Regions from separate parts of the Dietzia sp. B19 genome, predicted to be linked through region 1. Evidence: riboswitches for the same ligand, from Rfam matches in the RefSeq annotation. Region 1 holds a riboswitch; the other holds the start of a gene.
What was found. A riboswitch is a leader RNA that binds a small molecule or an ion and turns the genes downstream of it on or off. The one in region 1 is predicted to bind thiamine pyrophosphate.

Region 1 (16,962 bases):
CGGTGGCGTACTGCGGCACCTGTGGAGGAGAGAGGGAGTCCGCGCTGGTCTCGGCCCTGAGCCGGGCGGTGGGTCGTTCGGCTCACGGTGTACTGGCGCGCGCCACCTGCCTGCTCGGCGGCACGTGCGGTTCCGCACGGGAGCCGGAGACGGACGGACCTGTCGTCCTGGTGCAACGGTGCGATCGTGTGACCCGCGAGCCCCGCGGCGGCGTGGTGACCGTCGGGCCCGTGCGGACCACACCGGATGTGAACGGCCTGATCCGGTGGCTCGAGTCCTCCGATCTCACCGTGGACGAGCTGCCGTTGCCTCTGCGGCGGGCGCACTACAGGCGTATGGCGTCGCTGAACTGATCGGATCCGTCTCCGCCGCTGCTGGTGGCACGGGTCTAGCGATGCAGCTGGTCGGCCAGATCTGTGAGGGACGTGGCCGTGATGTCCGGCGTCCGGAAGTACCCCGGGTAGGGCTCGCCGTTCCTGTTGATCCAGGCGGTACCGAGTCCAGCCCGTGCGGCGCCGTCGATGTCCCAGGGATGAACGGCGACGAGCATCGCGTCCATGGGGTCGACCTCGCACCGGGTGAGAGCGTGCGCGTAGGCCCTGAGGGCCGGCTTCCAGGCGCCGGCGTCCTCCACCGAGAGAAGTGCCTCGAAGTCCTCGCGTATCGCCGCGCGGTCGAGGAGGCCTTCGGCGATCGCGGCCGAGCCGTTGCTCAGCGTCACCAACCGGATCCCCAGGTCCGTGAGTGCGTGGACACCGCCCGGCACGTCAGAGTGCACGGGGAGGACGGTGAAGCCGCCCATGATGTGCTGGACCGCGTCGTCGGGGTCGCGACTGAGCGGGTGTCCATGGAGGCTGATCCGCAGGGACTCCTCGGCGAGGTGGGCGAACGAGTCGCTCGCCGACACGACCGTGAGGGCGAAGCCGTCCCGGAGGAGCCCCGCGAACCAGCTCGACGCCAGGTGCGCCGGCGCGCCGACGTCCTCGAACCGCCGGGCAATCGGCGACATGTCCGAAAGTGTCTCGTTGACGTCGAAGATGATCAGGGTCGGTTTCCGGGGCCCGTCCGGGCTCACCGGGTGGTCCCGGCTCGCGATGTCGTCCCCCGGGTGCTCGGTGGTCAAGGAAGCCTCCTCTGCCAGGATCGCGCGGTCAGGATCGGTACGCGGTCAGGATCGGTACTCGGGGTTCTCCCAGTCGAAGCGGGCACCGGAGTCCCAGGCGGAGCGCTGGTTGCCCTCGCTGGGGATGCCGCCGGCCGCCTTGAGCAGTCGAGCGAGGTGCATGAGGTTCCAGGTCAGGAAGGTCGTGTTGCGGTTGGTGAAGTCGTTCTCCGGCCCTCCGCTGCCGGGGTCCAGGTACGACGGCCCGGGGCCGACCTCGCCGATCCAGCCCGCATCGGCGTTGGGCGGGATCGTGTAGCCGAGGTGCTGAAGGCTGTAGAGAATGTTCATCGCGCAGTGCTTGAGTCCGTCCTCGTTGCCGGTGATCAGGCACCCGCCGACCCGGCCGTAGTAGAGGTGCTGGCCTTTGTCGTTGAGCATCCCGGACAGCGCATAGAGCCGCTCGATGACCTTCTTCATCACGCTGGAGTTGTCGCCGAGCCAGATGGGCCCGGCCAGCACGAGGATGTCGGCCTCGAGAATCCGCGGGTAGATCTCCGGCCAGGCGTCCACGTCCCACCCGTGCTCGCGCATGTCCGGGTAGACGCCCGTCGCGATCGGGTGATCGACCGCGCGAAGGGTCTCCACCTCGACTCCGTGCGTGCGCATGATCGAGGCGCTCGCGTCGACGAGCCCCTGGGTGTGGCTGAGACCGGGGCTGCGCGTGAGAGTGCAGTTGACGAACATCGCCCGCAGGCCGGTGAAGTCGGGCTCGCTCATCTGGACTCCTCGATGCCGGTAGGGGCGATCACCAGAGCGTAATTGTCAGCGGTGAGGTTCCAGCCGGTTTCGGCGGTGAGAAGGGTAGGGGCGAAATGAGAACGAGGTCCGGACCCCGACCGGGAGGGTATCTCGGTCGACATCCGGACCTCGTTCGTCCGGGGTGGCTGACGGGACTCGAACCCGCGACAGCCAGGATCACAACCTGGTGCTCTACCAACTGAACTACAGCCACCATCGCCGTCCTCGCGAACGGCGTGGATGATGCTACCCGGTGTGAGCCCCGGTGAGGAAATCGCCAGCTACTGTCGCCGACCGGGCCTGCTCCAACCGGACGAGGTCGTCAGTCCACCGGGGGCAGGGCGCTGGCAGCGGCGCGTACCTCGTCGGTGGTCGGCCCGGGCTGGGGCACGAACGCCGTGGCGCGGTAGTACTTCAGCTCGCGGATCGACTCCTTGATGTCCGCTAGCGCGCGGTGGGACATGCCCTTCTCGGGCTGGCCGAAGTAGATGCGCGGGTACCAGCGGCGGCACAGCTCCTTGATCGAGCTCACGTCGATCATCCGGTAGTGCAGGTAGGAGTTGAGCTCGGGCATGTCCCGGGCGAGGAACCCGCGGTCGGTGCCGATCGAGTTGCCGGCCAGGGGAGCGGTCCCGCCCACCGGGACCCAGGCGCGGATGTAGTCCAGGACCACTTTCTCGGCCTCCGCCACCGTCACGGCCGAGGCGCGGATCTCCTCGGTCAGCCCGGAGGAGGAGTGCATGTCCCGGACCACGGGGAGCATGGCGGCCAGCTTGGCGTCGGAGGTGTGGATGACGATGTCCACGCCGTCGCCCAGGACGTTGAGTTCGGAGTCGGTGACGAGCGCCGCGATCTCCACCAGCGCATCGTTCGCGGTGTCGAGGCCGGTCATCTCGCAGTCGATCCAGACGATCCGGTCGTTCTTGGATTCCTTGTGGGGCGTCGGGGTGGACGTCGCGACAGGGGTGGGACCGGGGTTCGACTCTGGCATCGTTCGACTATATCGCCGCAGTACCGGCGGTCAGGCCTCGGAGGATCAGGCTTCGCCCTGTCGCACCCGGCTGGGCTCGGCGACGGACCGACCTCTGGCCGGTGATGACCCGGTTGTATCGCGGGCCGCGGAGGCTGCGCTGAGTGCCGCGTAGACGGCCGCAGCCGCAAAGGCGAGCCCGTAGGCCATCCGGCCGGCAGGGGGGACGAAGAACTGCGGCAGGAACATCGCCGCGATCACCGCCAGCGGAAGGAATGCGACTGCCGCTCGGCCCGGTCGGTGCATCCGGAGCCAGGAGAGCGCCGCCACGATCCCGGCCACCGCGAGTGCGATCAGCCCCACCGCGAAGAGGGTCATGGCAGTGGGGTTGTCCCGGACAGCGGACACCAGATTCAGAACGTCGCGGTCGCCTTCCAGGGCCCTGCTCGCGATCTCGTGCAGCGCGAAGGTCTCGGCGCCGTAGTAGGGCAGGACGAGCGCAGCGCCCACGGGGCCGGCCCATCGGAGCGGACCCGTGGTGAGGAGCGACCAGAGTGCGGCGAGGGCGACGAGGGAGGCCGCTCCCGCCAGGTGGGAGACGAGCCACAGGGGCGAGGAGAACGCCTCCGCCGCGCCGAGCGTTGCACCGCCGTCGGCGTCGCCGTACGGACGCAGCAGCAGGTACCCGGCCATGAGGACGCCCGTGGTGACGGCGAGGACGGTGACGCGTGGGCGCGGAATCGTGGTGGGAGTCGGACTGGTCATCGGCCCTCCGGAATGAAGAGAGAGCGGCGCTCTCGATTGGATGAGGTTCACGGTAGGCCCCCTCGTCAGACAAATCAAGAGCGCCGCTCTCGTTCTTCTGGAAGGATCGCCGCATGGGAAAGCGGGACGAGGCCAGGGCTGAGACCATCGAGCGGATCCTCGCCGCTGCGCGCGAGGAGATCGCGAGGGCCGGTGGGGTGGGCCTGTCGATGCGCTCGGTCGCCCGCGAGGTCGGGATGGTCTCCTCCGCGATCTACCGTTACTTCCCGTCGCGGGAGGACCTGCTCACCGCGATGATTCTCGAGAGCTACCAGGGCCTGGCAGTCGCTCTCCGCCCGGCTGAGGCTGAGTCAGAGGCTGAGTCAGAGGCTGAGGCAGAGGCAGAGACCGCGGACGAGGGCGGTGACGCCGCAGCCGGGACCACGGCCGAGAACGAGGACGGTGACGCCGCGACCGGGAATCCCGACTCTGGTTCCGACGCCGAACGGTGGCGCCGTCTCGCGGACGCCCTCCGCGGGTGGGGACTGGGAGCACCGCACGAGTTCCAGCTCATCTACGGCACGCCGATCCCCGGGTATGTGGCACCGGCTGAGACGATCCCGGCCGCCGGTGAGGTGGCCGCCCCGTTTCTCAGTTGCCTGCGGTCCCGGCACGTTCCCGGTTTCGAATCGGCCGGCACCGGCATGAGCGCCTTCGCGGACGACGCTCGCGTCACCCCGTCAACGGCGGCCGCGGCGGTCGCGGCGATCTCCGAGCTCATCGGCTTCGTGGGACACGAACTGGCCGGGCACTTCGTCGGCCTGGCCGATCCGGCCGACGACCTCTACCGGGCGGTGGTTGCCCGCCAGGTGCGCGACCTCGGGCTGGAATCTGCGGCGGATGACGATGAACTCTTGTGGAACTCGATCTTCGGCCAGGCGTTCGCGCGGCATCTCGCCCTCTATCCCGCGCCGGGGATGGAGACGGCGCACCCCGACGACTCGCCCTACCGGGTGGACGAGCTCACCATGACGGACGGCGCGGTGACCCTGGTCTGGTCATACCCGGAGATTCGTTCCGCACGGGGCGGGCCGGTTCGGGTGGGGAGGCACTGGAACCTCAGGGAGCTCCGCGAGGGATTCTCACCCTCGGACCCCGAGTTCGTCGCTGGGGCGGTGATCGATGAGGACTTCATGCCGCTGGCACTGCCGTCGGCGGACCGGGAGGGGCCGGACGGGATCCGTTGGCTTGGCCCGCCACCGCCCGCATGAGAGGGCCGTACTCAGAGGCCGATCAGCCCTCCGCCTGCCCCTCGCCGAGCTTGGCGTAGAACCGCCCCACGATCGGGGCCATGATCCCGCGCGGGGTGTAGTTGCCCGCCACGGACATCGCCTGGCCCAGCGGTCCCGGGACCACGCGCATCTTGTTGCGCGCGAGCGCGTCCAGCGAGACCCGGGCGGTGTACGTGGTGTCCACCCAGAAGCGGTCGGGCACCAGGCGGTCGACGAAGGTCTTGTCCTCCTCGACGATCTCCTCGGTGCGCACCGGGCCGGGCGCCAGCAGCGTCACGTGCACCCCCGAACCCTTGAGCTCCCCGCGCAGCGACTCGGAGAAGGTGTTGAGGAACGCCTTGGTGGCGGCGTAGGTGGCGTTATTGGGGATCGGCATGTTGCCGGCCGCCGAGCCGACGTTGAGAATCGCGCCCGAGCCACGCTCGACCATCCCGGGCAGGACGGCCAGCACGAGATCGTGGCACGCCACGGCGTTGACCTGCACCTGGCTCTTCTCGTAGTGGGGATCGAGCGCGGCGACCGGGCCGAACGTCGCGATCCCGGCGTTGTTGCACAGGATCGAGATCTCGCGGCCCGCGAGCTCCTCCAGCAACGGTGCCCGCTCGGCCGGATCGGACAGGTCGCAGGCCCGTACCTCGACCGTCACCCGGAACTGGCTCTCCAACCGCTCCTTGAGTTCCTCCAGCACCTCGCCGCGCCGCGCCACCACGATCAGGGAGTGCCCGCGGCGGGCCAACTCGGCGGCCAGCGCCATGCCGATCCCGGAGGAGGCGCCGGTGACGACAGCACTATTCGTCGCGGTGGGCAGGGGAAGCGGCATCTTGCGTCCTCGGGTCAGGTGGTCAGGGCCGAGGGTGAGCGTACCGGCGAGGGTGGTGAACGGGGGAGTCGGTGACGACGAGCGCGGCCCGCGGCGACCGTGTGCCCCCGCGGACGGGCGCATCACCGGCATCGGCCCGGTCGAGGCAGTGGACCAGCTGCAACTCGGGACCTCAGGCGAACCGCCAGGCACTAGGTTCTAGAGCGTGAGCAGCACCGGGACACCGCGCCCTCCAGAGACCGCTACCTCGTCGTCGTCGTTGTCGTCGCCCGTCCCCAGCCCGGCCTCCCGCGGTCAGGTCTTCTCCTGGGCGATGTGGGACTGGGGCTCGGCGGCCTTCAACGCGGTGATCGTCACCTTTGTCTTCTCCGTCTACCTCACCGATTCGGTCGGGGCGGATCTCGACAGCGCGTTGACCCCCGCCACCTGGCTGTCGATCTCGATCGCACTCGCCGGGTTCGTCATCGCCGTCACCGCGCCGGTGATGGGCCAGCGCGCGGACCGGGGCGGTCGACGCCGGCGCTCGCTGGCCATCTGGACCTACCTCACCGTGGCGCTGACGGCCCTGATGTTCCTCGTGGACTCCGATGCTCCCCACCCGTGGTTCTTCGTCGGACTGCTGCTGCTCGCGCTGGGGTCCATCACGTTCGAGTTCGCCGAGGTGTCCTACTTCGCGATGCTGCGGCAGGTCTCCACCCCGGCCACCGTGGGGCGGGTCTCCGGGTTCGGGTGGGCGATGGGCTACTTCGGCGGGATCTTCCTGCTGCTCACCGCGTTCCTGGGCTTCATCTCCGGGGACGGCGACGAGCGGGGACTGCTGGGCATCTCCACCGACGGTGGCCTCAACGTGCGGCTGGTGTGTCTGGTGGCCGCGGTGTGGTTCGCGGTGTTCGCGCTGCCGGTGCTGCGGTCGGTGCCGGAGAACCGGCCCCGGGGGAGGAAGGGCGACGACGACGAGGCCGGCTTCGCCGAGTCCTACCGCATCCTCTGGCGGGACCTCAAGGCCCTGTGGCGCCGGGACCCGCGGACCGTCAAGTTCCTCGTGGCCAGCGCGATCTTCCGCGACGGGCTGGCGGGGGTGTTCACCTTCGGGGCGATCCTGGCGGTCACGGTGTACGGGCTCGCGCCGGGGGACGTGCTGCTCTTCGGTGTGGCGGCCAACGTGGTGGCGGCCCTGGGGGCGGCGGTCGCGGGAGTCGTGGACGACCTGGTGGGGCCCAAGGCGGTGATCATCGGCTCGCTCGCGGCGATGCTCGGCACCATGACCGTCCTGCTGTTCGTGGACGGCACCGCCATGTTCTGGCTCTTCGGTCTGCTCATGTGCTTGTTCGTGGGCCCGGCGCAGTCGGCGTCGCGCTCGTTCCTGGCCCGACTGGCGCCGCCGGGCAGCGACGGCCAGATGTTCGGCCTCTACGCCACCACCGGGCGTGCGGTCTCGTTCCTCGCTCCCGCTCTGTTCGGGCTGTTCACGTGGGGATTCGGCACCGACCGCGCGGGCATCGCCGGGATCGCGCTGGTCCTGCTGGTGGGCCTGCTCCTGCTGCTCCCCGTGCGGACGCCGACCCGCGCCGAGTCCTCGGGGGTGTGGGCGCCTTAGAGCTTCCCGGCCTCGAGGAGCGCGAGTACTGCGGCGGCGTCGTCGGCGATCTCCGAGTAGCCCGCTTCGCGCAGTTCGGCGTCCCCGATGCCGCCCGTGCGGACAGCGACCGAGCGGATGCCCAGCTTGGTGGCCGCGATGGCGTCCCACGTCGCGTCGCCCACCATGATCGCGTTCGCGGCGTCGACGCCGGAGCGCTCCAGGGCAATCGCGACGATGGTCGGGTCGGGCTTGGCGGTGTCGACGTCCTCGCCCGTCGTCACGGCGTCCACGTAGTCGTCCACGTCGAGCAACCCGCGGGCCTCGGCGAACTCCGACGGCGGGGCCGAGGTGGCCAGGACCGTGGTCCACCCCTGCTCCTTGGCGCCCCGCACGAGCTCGCGGGCACCGGGGAGGACGCGCAACGAGTCCCCGGCCTCGGCGTAATACTCCGAATGCAGGTCCTTGGCTCGGCTCGCCACGCGGTCGCGGTCCTCGTCGTCGTCGATACCCGCGATGTCCAACAGTTCGGCCACCAAGGTGGATCCGTCCTTGCCGATCCGGTGGTGGACCTCCACGAAAGGCACCGGCGCGCCCGCCTCGACCAGAGCGCGGTGCCAGGTCCAGACGTGGACGTAGGTGGAGTCGACCAGGGTGCCGTCGACATCGAGCAGCAGGGCGCGGGAAGTGGTCATGGAATCGAAGGTGCCCGGCTCCCGGTTGCCTGGCAACCGCTGGGGCCAGTGTTGTCCGACACGTCTCCCGGCGCGAACCCCCGCAGACTGTCCGGTCCGGTGCCGCGATCGGTGGCATCTCCGGGCGGACGGGATCACCCTCGACTACATGACACGTTTCGGATACACCCTCATGACCGAACAGTCCGGCCCCAAGGAACTCGTGCGCTACGCCGCCAAGGCCGAGCAGGCGGGCTTCGACTTCGAGGTGGCCTCGGACCACTACTTCCCGTGGCTGTCCTCGCAGGGCCACGCGCCGTACGTGTGGAGCGTCCTGGGCGCCGTGGCGCACGTGACCGAGCGGGTGGACCTGTGCACGTACGTGACCTGTCCGATCCTGCGGTATCACCCCGCGGTGGTGGCGCAGAAGGCCGCGACCGTGCAGATCATGTCCGACGGCCGGTTCATGCTGGGCATCGGCGCGGGGGAGAACCTCAACGAACACGTGGTGGGGCAGCGGTGGCCCTCGATCGACGAACGCCACGAGATGACGGCGGAGGCGCTGGAGATCATCGGCGAGCTGTTCGACGGGGGACTGGTGACGTACTCCGGCGAGCACTTCCGCGTGGACTCGGCCCGCCTGTGGGACCTGCCCGACAAGCGGGTGCCGATCGGCGTGGCCGCCGGCGGGGAGAAGGCCGTGGCCAGGCTCGGACCGCTGGGCGACCACCTGATCGCCACCGAACCCGAGCCCGCCCACATCGAGAACTGGAACGCGCTCGACGGGCAGAAGAGGATCGGTAGCGGCGCGCGAGCCATCGCGCAGATCCCCATCAGCTGGGACCCCGACTCGGAGAAGGCGGCCGTCGAGCGCGCCCACGACCAGTTCCGCTGGTTCGCCGGCGGCTGGGCCGCCAACGCCGACCTGCCCACCACCGCAGGGTTCGCCGCCGCGACCAAGTTCGTGCGCCCCGAGGACGTGGCCGAGCAGCTCGCGTGCGGTCCCGACCTGGACGCGATCGTCGAGAAGGTCCGGCCCTTCTGGGAGGCGGGCTACACCGACGTGGCGCTGATCCAGATCGGTGATTCGACCCTGGACCGGTTCCTCGAGGAGGCCGCCGAGCCGCTGCTCGCGCGGCTGCGGGAGGCCTCTCCGAACTGAGGCGAGCCGGTTCCGCCGGAGCCATCGACAAGAGCGTTTCGCGCATTCTCACTCGACCGATGTGCGCGAAACGCTCTTGTCGATGACAGGCGGGACCTGCCACGGCGGCGGGGTTCTAGCTGCCCGACCCGGGGAGGTAGTCGTTGGTCGTGGCAGTGGCGCCGTCGACCTCGGTCTCCAGCAGTCCGTTCTGGTACATCCACGTCGCGTAGGCCGCCCAGTCCTGGGCCGACTGCCGCCCGAAGCCGTCCTCGGGGAGCAGCGCGAGGGTGGCGTCGATCATCAGCTCCAGCACGTCGGGGTCGTACGACCCCTCGGTCTCGGGGGTGAGGGCGTCGATGGCGGCTTGGCGGTCGTCCAGAGCCGTGGCCTGACCGGCCGCGGTTCCGGCGAGGAAGCCTCGCACGCGCTCGGCGTAGTCGGGGTCGTCGGCGAGGCGGCTCGGGTTGGCGATGATCACCAGTTCCGCGTAGTCCGGAACTCCGAGCTCCGTGGCCGGCATCACCACGAAGTCGCCCTGAGCGGTGAGCTCGACCCCCTCGATGTTGCGGAAGGCCCCGAAGATCGCGTCCACCTGGTCGGTCAGGAGCGCCTGGTTGAGGCTCTGCTGAACGTTGGGGGCGGAAATCGAGTCCGGATCGATCCCGGCCTCCCGGGCGATGAAGTCGAGGGTCGGCTGCTGGGAGGCCAGACCCGACAGGCCCACCGTCTTGCCCTCCAGGTCGGCTGCGGTGCTGATCCCGGACTCCGTCCTGGCGATCAGTGAGGTCAGTGATGTGGGAATCAGGGCGGCGACCGAGACCACGTCGAGGCCCTGCTCCGCGGCGATGAGGGTGTCGGGCTCATAGGAGATGGCCAGGTCGGCACGTCCCAGGGACACTTCCCGCGCGGCGTCGGCCGTGTTGGACGGCGTCATGAACGACACGTCCACGCCGGCGTTGTCGTAGGCGCCGGTGTACTGCGCGGTGTACAGCGCCACATGATCGGGATTGGGGCTCCAGTCGAGCAGCACACTGACCGGTGCGGCGGCGGTCCCGTCCGGCTCGGCGTCGTCCGAGGCTGCCTGACAGCCGGTCAGAGCCACCGCGGCAGCGGCCGCGATCGCGAGAATGCGGACCCCGGGTCGCCTGAGGACCTGGCGTCGGATCGTCCTGGTTGGTGTGTGCGTCATGATGGGTTCCTTTCCCCAACGGGGGTGTTCCACGGGCAGATCAGACGTTCGAGGGTGGTCACGGTGGCCAACAGGAGGCCGGACATGACTGTCAGCACGGCCACCTGGGCAAAGACGAAATCGGTTTGCAGCCGGGGGATCGCCTGGAGCATGAGGTAGCCCAGGCCGTTGGTCGAGCCCGTGTATTCGGCGAAGACCGCGGCGACCGGGGCGAAGGTGACCGAAACGCGCAGTCCGGCGAAACCGCGTGGTGCGGCGAAGGGCAGACGCACCCGCCAGAAGAGCGACCACCTGGTGGCGTGAAGGCTCTGCAGGGTATCGATCAGCCGGGCGTCGACCTGGCGCACACCGGCGAGAAGGTTGAGCGCGACCGGGAAGAAGCACAACAGGGCCACCACGATGACCTTCGGTGCCATGCCATAACCGAGAGAGATCGTCAGCAGCGGGCCGATCACGATGACCGGGATGGCCTGGGAGGCGACCAGCAGGGGGGTCATGGCCTGCCCGACGGTGGGCACGAACGCACTGACGATCACCACGGCCAGCGCCACGAACACTCCGAGGACGACTCCGATGAGGGTCTCGGTGGCGGTCAGCAGTGTGGCGGAACCGAGTCGGTCGGGCCAGGTGGTCACGAGCGAGTCGAGCACGGCACGGGGCGCAGGGATGACGTAGGCGGGCACGAGCTCGAGCGCCGTCACCGCTATCCAGGCGGCCAGAACCAGCAGGATCGTGACGCAGGCGGGTGCGGCGGACCGGAGGAATCGCACGGTCATCGGGCGGTTCCGCCTTCGGCCAGGTGTGATTCCCGGGCCAGGGCCTGGAGTACCTCCCGACGGGCTGCGGCGAATCCCTCGTCGCCGAGGAGGACCTCGCGGGGGCGGTCGTCGCTGAACCACCCCGGCCAGGTGGAGACCACACGCGCCGGGGCGTCGGCCTCGCGTCGCGCAAGCAGGATCACGCGTTCGGCGAGAAGCAACGCCTCATCGACATCGTGCGTGACCATGACGAGGGTGGCCGAGGTGCCGGTGATGGTCTCGCGGAGCCACTGCTGGACCTCCGCACGGGTGATCGCGTCGAGCGCCCCGAGCGGCTCATCGGCCAACAGCACGGGTTTACGCGCCAGCAGCGCGCGCGCGAGCGCCGCCCGCTGGCGCATACCTGCGCTGAGCGCTGCGGGACGGGCATCGGACCACTCGCCCAGACCCAGGCGGTCCAGCATGCTCTGGGCCTCGGCGCGGGCAGCGCGCCGGCGCACACGTTGGTTACGGAGGCTGATCGCGACGTTGTCGAGCAGGGTCAACCAGGGCAACAGGCTGTCGCCCTGGGGCATCAACGCGCAAGAGTCCAGGCGCCGTGCGGGCTGGCGTTCATCGAGGACGAGGGCGGTCCCGGTTGTCGGTTCGACGAGGCCGGCGATGAGCGACAGCAGCGTCGACTTGCCGCATCCGCTGCGCCCGACGACGGCGATGTGCTCGCCTGCCGGGACGGAGAGGTTGAGGTCCGCGAGGACCGCGCGGCGCGCACCCGGATAGGTGTGTCCCAGGTCATCGAGCGCCACCGCCGTGGTTCCCGGACGGCTCACCACAGGGTGCACCAGCGCATGTGACATCCCTCCGCTCGTGTGAACGAGTTCAGGTTCAGCGGGTGTGATCTCAGCCCCGTTCGGTAGGGGCACCCCGTGTCATCGGCGCCGATTCTGGGAATCGGCCCGAACATGAAAGGTATCACCGGCTAATTCCGCGATGGGAGGCCCGTCCATTGCAGGAGCGACGGTCGGGGAACACCCGATCGAGTTTGTGCAACCGCCCGCATTGGGTGCTTGGCGACTGGCGAGCACCCGGCCGCTCACCCGCTTCACCGGCGGCAGCGGCCGCGAACGAGGTGCCCACTCGGCGAGTGGTCACGTCTGCCCCTCGACGAGTGGTCGCATCTGACGGATTCTGGGAAACCCCACCTGGGAGAACGTGATCAGGAGTGACCGCGCGGCGGGAGGTGTCCCGGTGTCGACGACGATGCGGCCCGGCGACCGGCTGAGGGCAGGTCGCCGGGCCGAACACGTGCCCGTCGCCGTGCCGAGAACGTGCTCTGGGCCGTGCGCCCCCGAGAGGATTCGAACCCCTGACCAGCCGGGTAGAAACCGGATGCTCTATCCACTGAGCTACGGAGGCCTGCGACGCTCGCGTCCGGCGTCGCCGGAAGAATGGTAGCCGATCCGGGGGTGTGCGCAGGAGGCGCGAATCGGCCCGGGGGCGATCGGGTTCCTACGATGGTGGTCATGACGTCGTCGAAGTCGGCACCCGCCACCGCCGGACCGCTCAGGACCCGCAGCGTGGTACCCGTCGTGATCCTGCTCGCGGTGGTGGCCGCCGCGGTGGTGATCCCGCTCTCGGGCATGTCCACCGAGGTGGCGCTTGCGCTGGTGGGAGTCCCGGACCCGGGCGTCCTCACCACGGCCGGGCTCCCGGCGGTCCGCGCGATGGGCGAGCTGCTCGCCGCGGTGGCGGTGGGAACGGCCCTGTTCGCGGCGTTCTTCACACCGCCCCAGAAGGACAAGACCCTCGATGTGGACGGATACCGCTCGCAGCGGATCTCCTCGTGGGCCAACATCGCCTGGGCGGTGGCCGCGGCGCTGCTCATCCCGCTGACGCTGTCGGACGTCTCCGGGCGCACGCTGTGGGAGTCGCTGCCGCCGGACCAGTGGATCGTCGCCATCAACCAGATCGACGTGGCCTCCTCCTGGCGGTGGGCGGCGGTGATCGCCCTGGTGGCAGGGATCGGGCAACGGCTCACCCTGAGCTGGCGTTGGTCGGTGATCTGGCTGGGCGTGTCGGTGCTCTCGCTCCTGCCGGTGGCGGCCACGGGCCACGCCTCCGGGAGCACGGCCCACGACATCGCCACCAACTCGCTGATCATCCACCTGTTCGCCGCGGCCTTCTACGTGGGTGGGCTGGTCGCGGTGCTCGCCCACACCATGCGGGGCGGCTCCCGCGTGGCACTGGCGCTGCGCCGCTACTCGGTGGTGGCCACGATCGCGATCATCGCGCTCGGGTTCTCCGGGATCATCAACGCGCTCGTGCGGCTGCACCCCGCCGACCTGTTCTCCTCGACCTACGGGTTGCTCGTGCTGGCCAAGGCGCTGGCGCTGGCCCTGCTCGCGGTGTTCGGGCTGGCGATGCGCCGCCGGATCATCGCCAAGATCGAGTCCAAGTCGGCCAACGCCCCCGTCGACCGCGGAACCCTGTTGCGGATCGGGCTGGTCGAGGCCGTGGTGATGGCGGGCACGATCGGGCTCTCGGTCTCGCTCGGCCGCACCCCGCCGCCGGCCCCGCTCTACGTCCCCACCCGTCAGGAGGCCCTGTTGGGCTTCGAGCTACCCGGGCCGTTCTCGTTCGGCACCGTGCTCGGGCTGTGGCGCTTCGACCTGGTGCTGGGCCTGGCCGCAGTCGTCCTGCTGAGCCTCTACGTGTGGGGCCTGATCACCCTTCGCCGCCGCGGCGACTCGTGGCCGAAGGGCCGGACCGTGGCCTGGGTGCTCGGTTGTGTGCTGCTGTTCCTCACCACCAGCTCCGGCATGGGGATGTACATGATGGCCGACTTCGCCAGCCACATGGTCGGACACATGCTCATCTCGATGCTCGTCCCGGTCCTGCTCGCGCTCGGCGGGCCGCTGACGCTCGCGTTGCGTGCGCTCCCGGCTGCGGGGCGCGGGAACCCGCCCGGGCCGCGTGAGTGGATCGTCGAGTTCATCAACAACCCGCTCTCGCGCTTCCTCACCCATCCGATCGTCGCGTCGGTGCAGTTCGTGGCCGGTTTCTACATCATCTACTTCGGCGGTTTCTACGAGTCCCTGGCGTCCGAGCACCTGGGCCACATGTTCATGAACGTCCACTTCCTCATCAGTGGCTACCTCTTCTACTGGGTGATCATCGGGGTCGACGCGGCGCCGCGGCACTTCTCGCCGCTCTACAAGCTCATGGTGCTGCTCAGCTCGCTGCCGTTCCACGCCTTCTTCGGCATCATGCTCATGAACTACAAGACCGTGCTCGCCGAGAACTGGTACGGCGGGATCGGGCTGCCGTGGATCCCGGACCTCCTGCAGAGCCAACAGGTCGGTGGCGGCGTCGCGTGGGCGGCAGGGGAGATCCCGCTGTTCATCGTCATGCTGGCCCTGGCGTGGCAGTGGTACCAGAGCGACATGCGGGATGCGCGGCGCGGGGAGCGGCAGGCCGAGCGCGACGACGACGCCGAGCTCAAGGCCTACAACGAGATGCTCGGTGAGATGTCCCGCGCCGACCGCCGGGCCTGAGAGGCGCCCACCTCGTCGTCGTCGGACCTCTCGCTCCACACCCCTGCCGCCCCTCCACAGTGCGGGTACCGCGAGCGATGCGACCGGGATACGACGACGACGAGGTGGGGCACGCTCTGGAGCACGAGGCCGACGCACGGTCGGTCCGAGTGTGACAGGAGCGAGACCATGAACGAGACCCACACCACCGTCCGCGGAACCGTGATCACCGACCCCACCACCCGCAGGGTCGGAGAGGACTCGGTGTTCTCCTTCCGGGTGGCCAGCAACACCCGCTACCAGGACCGCGACACCGGGGAGTGGAAGACCGGCGGCACCCTGTACTTCTCGGCCAACTGCTGGGGCAGGCTGGCGCAGCGGGCCTCCGGGACGCTGGTCAAGGGCGACGGCATCATCGTCCAGGGTCGATTGCTGACCAACGAGTACGAGAAGGACGGCAGGATCCAGCGCGACCTGGAGATGCGGGTCACCGCACTGGGCCCGGACCTCTCGCGGATGGACGTGACCATGCGCAGGGCCCAGGTGGAGGGCTCCGGCACCTCGCCCGAGGGGGAGGGCGCGGTGCAGCCGCAGGAGGCGGGCGGTGCGGAGGAGGTCATGGAGATCGGCTCCCGGGACGCCGACGATGCGCCGGTGGGGCAGGCCGCCGTCGGCGGGTTCGCGGAGGCCGTCCGGGTCTGAACCGGCGGGGCCGCGGGTAGCCCTCCGCCGTGCTCACCAGGGCTGCGGGTGGGCACGTAACATGGGGGTCGTGCCCGCGGTCCGGCCGCGGCGATGTGAACTATTTGCGCAGGTGAGAGGGCAGAAGTGGCCGAGTTTATTTACACGATGAAGAAGGTTCGCAAGGCGCACGGGGACAAGGTGATCCTCGACGACGTGACGATGTCCTTCTATCCCGGTGCGAAGATCGGCGTCGTGGGGCCCAACGGCGCGGGTAAGTCCTCGATCCTCAAGATCATGGCCGGTCTGGACCAGCCGTCCAACGGCGAGGCGTTCCTCGACCCCGAGGCCAGCGTCGGCATCCTCATGCAGGAGCCCGTGCTCGACGAGACCAAGACGGTCAAGGAGAACGTCGAGGACGGCCTCGGCGAGACCATGGTGCAGATCCGCCGGTACAACGCGGTGGCCGAGGAGATGGCGACCGACTACACCGACGAGCTCATGGAGGAGATGGGTCGGCTGCAGGAGCAGCTCGACGCCGTGGACGCCTGGGACGTGGACTCCCAGATCGAGCAGGCCATGGACGCCCTGCGCTGCCCGCCGGGCGACTCGCCGGTGACCAACCTGTCCGGTGGCGAGGCGCGTCGGGTGGCGCTGTGCAAGCTGCTGCTGAGCAAGCCCGACCTGCTGCTGCTCGACGAGCCCACCAACCACCTGGACGCCGAGTCCGTCCTGTGGTTGGAGCAGCACCTGGCCGCCTACCCCGGCGCCGTCCTGGCCGTCACACACGACCGGTACTTCCTCGACCACGTCGCGCAGTGGATCTGTGAGGTCGACCGCGGTCAGCTGCACCCCTACGAGGGCAACTACTCCACCTACCTGGAGAAGAAGGCCGAGCGCCTCGAGGTCCAGGGCAAGAAGGACCAGAAGCTGCAGAAGCGGCTCAAGGCCGAGCTCGAGTGGGTGCGCTCCGGTGCCAAGGCGCGCCAGTCCAAGTCCAAGGCCCGTCTGGCCAAGTACGAGGAGATGGCCGCGGAGGCGGAGAAGCACCGCAAGCTCGACTTCGAGGAGATCCAGATCCCCACGCCGCCGCGGCTCGGCAACGTGGTGGTGGACGTCGACAAGCTCACCAAGGGCTTCGACGACCGCGTCCTCATCAAGGACCTGTCGTTCACGCTGCCTCGCAACGGCATCGTCGGCGTGATCGGCCCCAACGGCGTCGGTAAGACGACGCTGTTCAAGACCATCGTGGGCCTGGAGGAGCCGGACTCCGGCACCGTCAAGGTGGGCGACACGGTGAAGCTGAGCTACGTCGACCAGAACCGCGCCAACATCGACCCGGAGAAGTCGGTGTGGGAGGTCGTCTCCGAGGGCAACGACTACATCGAGGTCGGCCAGAACGAGATGCCCTCGCGTGCCTACGTCAGCGCCTTCGGCTTCAAGGGCCCGGACCAGCAGAAGAAGTCCGGCGTCCTGTCCGGTGGTGAGCGCAACCGCCTCAACCTGGCGCTGACGCTCAAGGTCGGCGGCAACCTGATCCTCCTCGATGAGCCCACCAACGACCTCGACACCGAGACGCTGGGCAGCCTGGAGAACGCACTCGAGGACTTCCCGGGCTGCGCCGTGGTCATCTCGCACGACCGCTGGTTCCTGGACCGCACCTGTACCCACATCCTCGCCT
Region 2 (5,043 bases), on a different contig from region 1:
TGCGTGCGGGTGCCGCCCCGTGGTGCGCCGCGGGCGCGGCCCCACCGTCGCGACGGGTGGGGGACAGGTCGCGGGTGAGCTCGGCCAGGTCGGACTGGAAGAGGGCCCCGTAGGCCTTGGTGGTCCGCTCGTCGAACTCGGCGAGGGTCAGGCGCCCTTCCGAGTAGGACTGCTGGAGGAACCTCGCCGTCGCCTCACGCTCGTGGTCCGAGGCACGGATCGACGGGAGTTCGGGACCGGGATCTGGGCGGGCGTCATCCATGGGACGAGGGTAAGCCCTGACACACCTGTACGGGAGCTGAGTGGGAGGAGCCCGCTTCCCGCGCCCCGGCAGGCACACTGGAGACCATGATCGAGGTACGCAATCTCACCAAACGCTTCGGCGCCGCTACGGCGGTCGAGGACCTGAGCTTCGTGGTGCGGCCGGGCGTCGTCACCGGCTTTCTCGGCCCGAACGGGGCCGGTAAGTCCACCACCATGCGGATGATCGTCGGCCTGGACACCCCCACCTCGGGTGAGGCGCTGATCAACGGCCGGCGCTACCGGGAACTCGAGCGGCCCACCCACACCGTCGGGTGCCTGCTCGACGCGTCCTGGACCCACGCCAACCGGTCCGCGGGCGCACACCTGAAGATGATCGCCGCCGCGGGTGGTCTGCCGGCCACCCGCGTCGACGAGGTGTTGTCGCTGGTCGGTCTGAGCGACGTGGCCGGCCGCAAGGTGGGCGGGTACTCGCTGGGAATGCGCCAGCGACTCGGGCTGGCCACCGCCATGCTCGGCGACCCCGAGGTGCTGCTCTTCGATGAACCGGTCAACGGTCTCGACCCCGAGGGCATCCTCTGGATCCGCCGCTTCATGCACGCCCGCGCCGCCGAGGGCCGGACGGTGCTCGTGTCGAGCCACCTGCTGTCGGAGATGGCACAGACGGCCCAGGACCTCGTCGTCATCGGTCGGGGGGTGCTCCGCGCCCAGACGTCCGTCGAGGAGTTCCTCTCCGCGGCCACGTCCTCCGTCCTCCTCCGGACACCGCACGTCGACGAGTTCACGGCCGCCGCCCGGGAGGAGGGGATCACCGCCACGTTCGACCCCGAGGCCGGCGTGTTCCTCGTCGAGGGGCTGCCCGCCCCCCGGGTCGGTGACCTCGCCGCGAGTCTGGGGATCACCGTCCACGAACTACACGAGAAGCGGGCGTCGCTCGAGGAGGCCTTCATGGCGCTCACCGACCAGGACGTCGAGTACCACGGTCAGGAGACCACCCGATGAACCTGCTGAAGTCCGAGTGGATCAAGGTCACCACCACCAAGAGCGCCTACTGGCTGTACGGCCTGGGGATCGCCCTCGCCCTCGGCCTGGCCGTGATCATCGGCCAGTTCGAGCAGCCCTCGGCGGGGGACCCGATCGTCGGGGAACCCGGCGGCGGGGGCGATCCGCTGTTCGCGATCCTGGGAGTCGGCGCCTTCACCGTCATCCTCGCGTGGATCGCCGCGATCGTCGCCGTGACCGGCGAGTACCGCTACCACACGAACAAGGCCACCTTCCTCGCCTCACCGTCGCGGTGGCCGGCGGTGCTCGCCAAGACGGCGCTGTTCACCGTGATGTCGATGGTCGTGACCGCCGTGGCGGTGGTGGTCTCGCTGCTGGCCGCGGGGGCGCTGTCCGGTCTGGACTCGTGGACCCCGTTCTCGGGCGACGGGCTGACGTACCTCGTGCGGTTCCCCGTCTACGCAGCGGTGGGCACCCTCGCCGTGATGGGCCTGGCGTACATCATGCGCAACGCCGCCGGCACCATCTCGCTGTTCCTGGTGTGGACGCTGGCGCTGGAGGGCATGGTCTCCCTGATCCCCCGGGTGGGGCAGGACATCGCCGGCTGGATGCCGTTCGCCAACGGCGACTTCTGGACCCAGGGTGAGACCGCGCGCGGGTTCATCACGTGGGGCGAGTGGCCGGCGTTCGCGTGGTACGCGGCGGTCTGCGTGGCCCTGTGGGTCGCGGGTCTGGTGATCACCCTGCGCCGCGACGCCTGAGCGGCACCCACGACACGGCCCGGGTGTCGGTACACCCGGGCCGCGTCTCGTCGCGGGCTGGGCCGCGCGCTGGCTGGGCCGACTCGCGGGGGGGTCGGACGCCCTGTGGAAGGTCAGTGCTGACTGATCGGCAGATAGACGCGGGAGCCCTGTTCGGCGAACTCCGCCGATTTCTCCGCCATCCCCGCCTCGATCGCCTCGACCGTCTCCATCCCGTGCTCGGCCGCGTAGTCCCGGATGTCCTGGGAGATCCGCATCGAGCAGAATTTGGGACCGCACATCGAGCAGAAGTGGGCGGTCTTGGCGGGCTCGGCGGGCAGAGTCGCGTCGTGGTACGCCAGCGCGGTGTCCGGGTCGAGCGCCAGGGCGAACTGGTCCCTCCACCGGAACTCGAACCGCGCGGTGCTCAGCGCGTCGTCCCGTCTCTGTGCGCCGGGGTGCCCCTTGGCCAGGTCCGCCGAGTGCGCGGCGATCTTATAGGTGATCACGCCGGTCTTGACGTCGTCGCGATCGGGCAGGCCCAGGTGCTCCTTGGGGGTGACGTAACAGAGCATCGCCGTACCCGCCTCCGCGATCCGCGCGGCGCCGATGGCGGAGGTGATGTGGTCGTAACCCGGTGCGATGTCCGTGGCCAGCGGCCCCAGCGTGTAGAAGGGCGCCTCCTCGCACCACTCCTCCTCGAGCCGCACGTTCTCCACGATCATGTGCATCGGCACGTGCCCGGGGCCCTCGATCATCACCTGGACGCCGTGGCGCTTGGCGATCCCGGTGAGCTCACCCAGCGTGCGGAGCTCGGCGAACTGGGCCTCGTCGTTGGCATCCGCGATCGATCCGGGCCTCAGGCCGTCCCCGAGGGAGAACGTCACGTCATAGCGCGCGAGGATCTCGCAGAGCTCGGTGAAGTGGGTGTAGAGGAACGACTCGCGGTGGTGCGCCAGGCACCACGCCGCCATGATCGAGCCTCCGCGCGAGACGATCCCGGTGACGCGCTTGGCGGCGAGCGGGACGTACCGCAGGAGCACGCCCGCGTGGACGGTCATGTAGTCCACGCCCTGCTCGCACTGCTCGATGACGGTGTCGCGGTAGAGCTCCCAGGTCAGCGCGGTCGGATCGCCGCCCACCTTCTCCAGTGCCTGGTAGATCGGCACGGTCCCCACGGGAACGGGGGAGTTGCGCATGATCCACTCGCGGGTCTCGTGGATGTCCCGCCCGGTGGACAGGTCCATGATGGTGTCCGCGCCCCACCGGGAGGCCCACACCATCTTCTCGACCTCCTCCGCGATCGAGCTGGTGACCGCGGAGTTGCCGATGTTGGCGTTGATCTTGGTCAGGAAGCGCTTGCCGATGATCATCGGCTCGCTCTCCGGGTGGCGGTGATTGGCCGGGATGACGGCGCGGCCGGCCGCCACCTCGGTCCGCACCACCTCGACGTCGATCCCCTCCCTGGCGGCGATGAAGCGCATCTCCGGGGTGATGTGGCCCGCGCGGGCCCAGGCCAGCTGGGTCCGCACCGGCGTGGGGTCCTCCGCCGAGGCGGGCGCGGCCTCCGGGTGGGCCCAGCCGTCGCGGGTGGGCGGCAGTCCTGCGGCGAGGTCGTGGCACTCCCCGGCGTCGGCGTACCCGGTGTACGGACCGGAGGTGTCGTAGACGTCGAACGTCGTGTCGTTGGTCAGTGAGATCCGACGGACGGGCACGCGCAGGGTGCTGTCCTCGGCCCGGACCTCGAGGTAGGACTTGCTGCTGGAATGGATGGGGCCGCAGGTCACGGCCTCGATCGAGGTGGTGTCTGCGCTGGTGGTGGACGTGTTTCTGCCCATGATGTTCACTGCTCCCTACGCCGGCATGACCCGGACAGGTTCAACGGTCGACGACCCGGCTGGCCGTCCTCTCAGCCCGCGCTCCGAAGCGGACTCCCGTGTGGACGAGTATGAAATGGTGCCGGGCGAGCGTACCCCGGCGAGTAGCATCACGTGGGGAACACACCCTGCCGAAGGAGCCCCATGTCCCGAGTAGAGTCACTGGTGTTGGTCCACAACACCGATAGAGACCGGTTCGAACTGTGGGACGGCGAGACGTTCATGGGCCTGGTGGGGTACGAGAAGGACGGCGAGGTCTACATCCTTCTCCACACCGTCATCGAGGAGCACTTCGGTCAGCAGGGCATCGCCCGCCTGCTGGTCAGTCTGGTCCTCACCCGGATGCGTCTGGACGGGAACAAGATCCGGCCGGTGTGCAGCTATGTCCGCCGCTTCCTCATCCGCTTCCCCGAGTACCAACTCCTCGTCGCCCCCCGCTGACCCCGGTGAGGGAGGCGTCCGGGACCACTCCGGTCACCCGCCGGGATCTCGCCCGCCTCCGCCTGGCCTCCCAGCGGCTCGTGGGGGAACGCTGCTCCTCGCCCGCCGAGGCGGTGCGGTGGATGGCGTGCATGCAGGGGCAGGACCTGCCCGGCGTCCTCGCATCGGTCGCCCTGCGCTCCCTCGGTCCGGACGGCGGGCCCGCGACGATCAGCGACGTCCGAGCAACCCTCGCCGACGGGTCCGTCGTCCGTTCGTGGCCCATGCGCGGCACCCTCCACCTCGTGCCCGGTGAGGACCTCGGGTGGATGGTCGGGGTGGCCGCGGGGCGGTCCCGTTCTGCCGCGGTGGGGCGGCTCGCCGCGCTCGGGGTCGACGACGACGGAATCGCCCGCGCTCACAGAATTCTGCTCGAGGAGATCGCCGGGACGCGTGTCCGGACCCGTGCCCAGCTCCAGGATCGCTGGCGGGCGGAGGGAGTGGAGGTTTCTGAGGGCCGCGGCTACCACCTGCTGTACCTCTTCGTCGTCGACGGGCTGGTCAGCCAGGTCGACGGCACGGGGTCCGAAGGGACAGGACCCGGCAACACAGGGCCCGGCAACACAGGGTCCGGCAGCACAGGGTCCGACGGTCCTGTGCACGGTTTCGCCCACCACGATCGGTGGCTGGCAGCGAACGGGGTCGTCCCACGTTCACCCACCCGCGAGCAGGCCGTCGCGGAG

Region 2: linked by a shared signal. The riboswitch ahead of thiC (phosphomethylpyrimidine synthase ThiC) and the one ahead of G6020_RS04160 (ATP-binding cassette domain-containing protein) in region 1 are both predicted to bind thiamine pyrophosphate.

Annotation. Positions count from the first base shown of each region.
Region 1 covers NZ_JAALED010000105.1:1,530-18,491, reverse strand. Annotated here, with positions in the region: gene G6020_RS04225 (hypothetical protein) at 1-353, shown strand, start outside; gene G6020_RS04220 (haloacid dehalogenase type II) at 389-1,123, opposite strand; gene G6020_RS04215 (flavodoxin family protein) at 1,169-1,882, opposite strand; tRNA gene G6020_RS04210 (tRNA-His) at 2,045-2,117, opposite strand; gene orn (oligoribonuclease) at 2,226-2,894, opposite strand; gene G6020_RS04200 (hypothetical protein) at 2,940-3,638, opposite strand; gene G6020_RS04195 (TetR/AcrR family transcriptional regulator) at 3,752-4,888, shown strand; gene cmrA (mycolate reductase) at 4,911-5,729, opposite strand; gene G6020_RS04185 (MFS transporter) at 6,043-7,326, shown strand; gene G6020_RS04180 (HAD family hydrolase) at 7,323-8,000, opposite strand; gene G6020_RS04175 (TIGR03557 family F420-dependent LLM class oxidoreductase) at 8,149-9,141, shown strand; gene G6020_RS04170 (ABC transporter substrate-binding protein) at 9,257-10,312, opposite strand; gene G6020_RS04165 (ABC transporter permease) at 10,309-11,088, opposite strand; gene G6020_RS04160 (ATP-binding cassette domain-containing protein) at 11,085-11,897, opposite strand; TPP riboswitch at 11,907-12,004, opposite strand; tRNA gene G6020_RS04155 (tRNA-Arg) at 12,411-12,483, opposite strand; gene G6020_RS04150 (cytochrome c oxidase assembly protein) at 12,591-14,621, shown strand; gene G6020_RS04145 (single-stranded DNA-binding protein) at 14,790-15,302, shown strand; gene ettA (energy-dependent translational throttle protein EttA) at 15,429-16,962, shown strand, end outside.
Region 2 covers NZ_JAALED010000084.1:3,485-8,527, reverse strand. Annotated here, with positions in the region: partial or broken gene G6020_RS03430 (DUF1707 domain-containing protein) at 1-262, opposite strand, end outside; gene G6020_RS03425 (ATP-binding cassette domain-containing protein) at 349-1,263, shown strand; gene G6020_RS03420 (ABC transporter permease) at 1,260-2,024, shown strand; gene thiC (phosphomethylpyrimidine synthase ThiC) at 2,138-3,841, opposite strand; TPP riboswitch at 3,837-3,951, opposite strand; gene G6020_RS03410 (GNAT family N-acetyltransferase) at 4,025-4,321, shown strand; gene G6020_RS03405 (winged helix DNA-binding domain-containing protein) at 4,327-5,043, shown strand, end outside.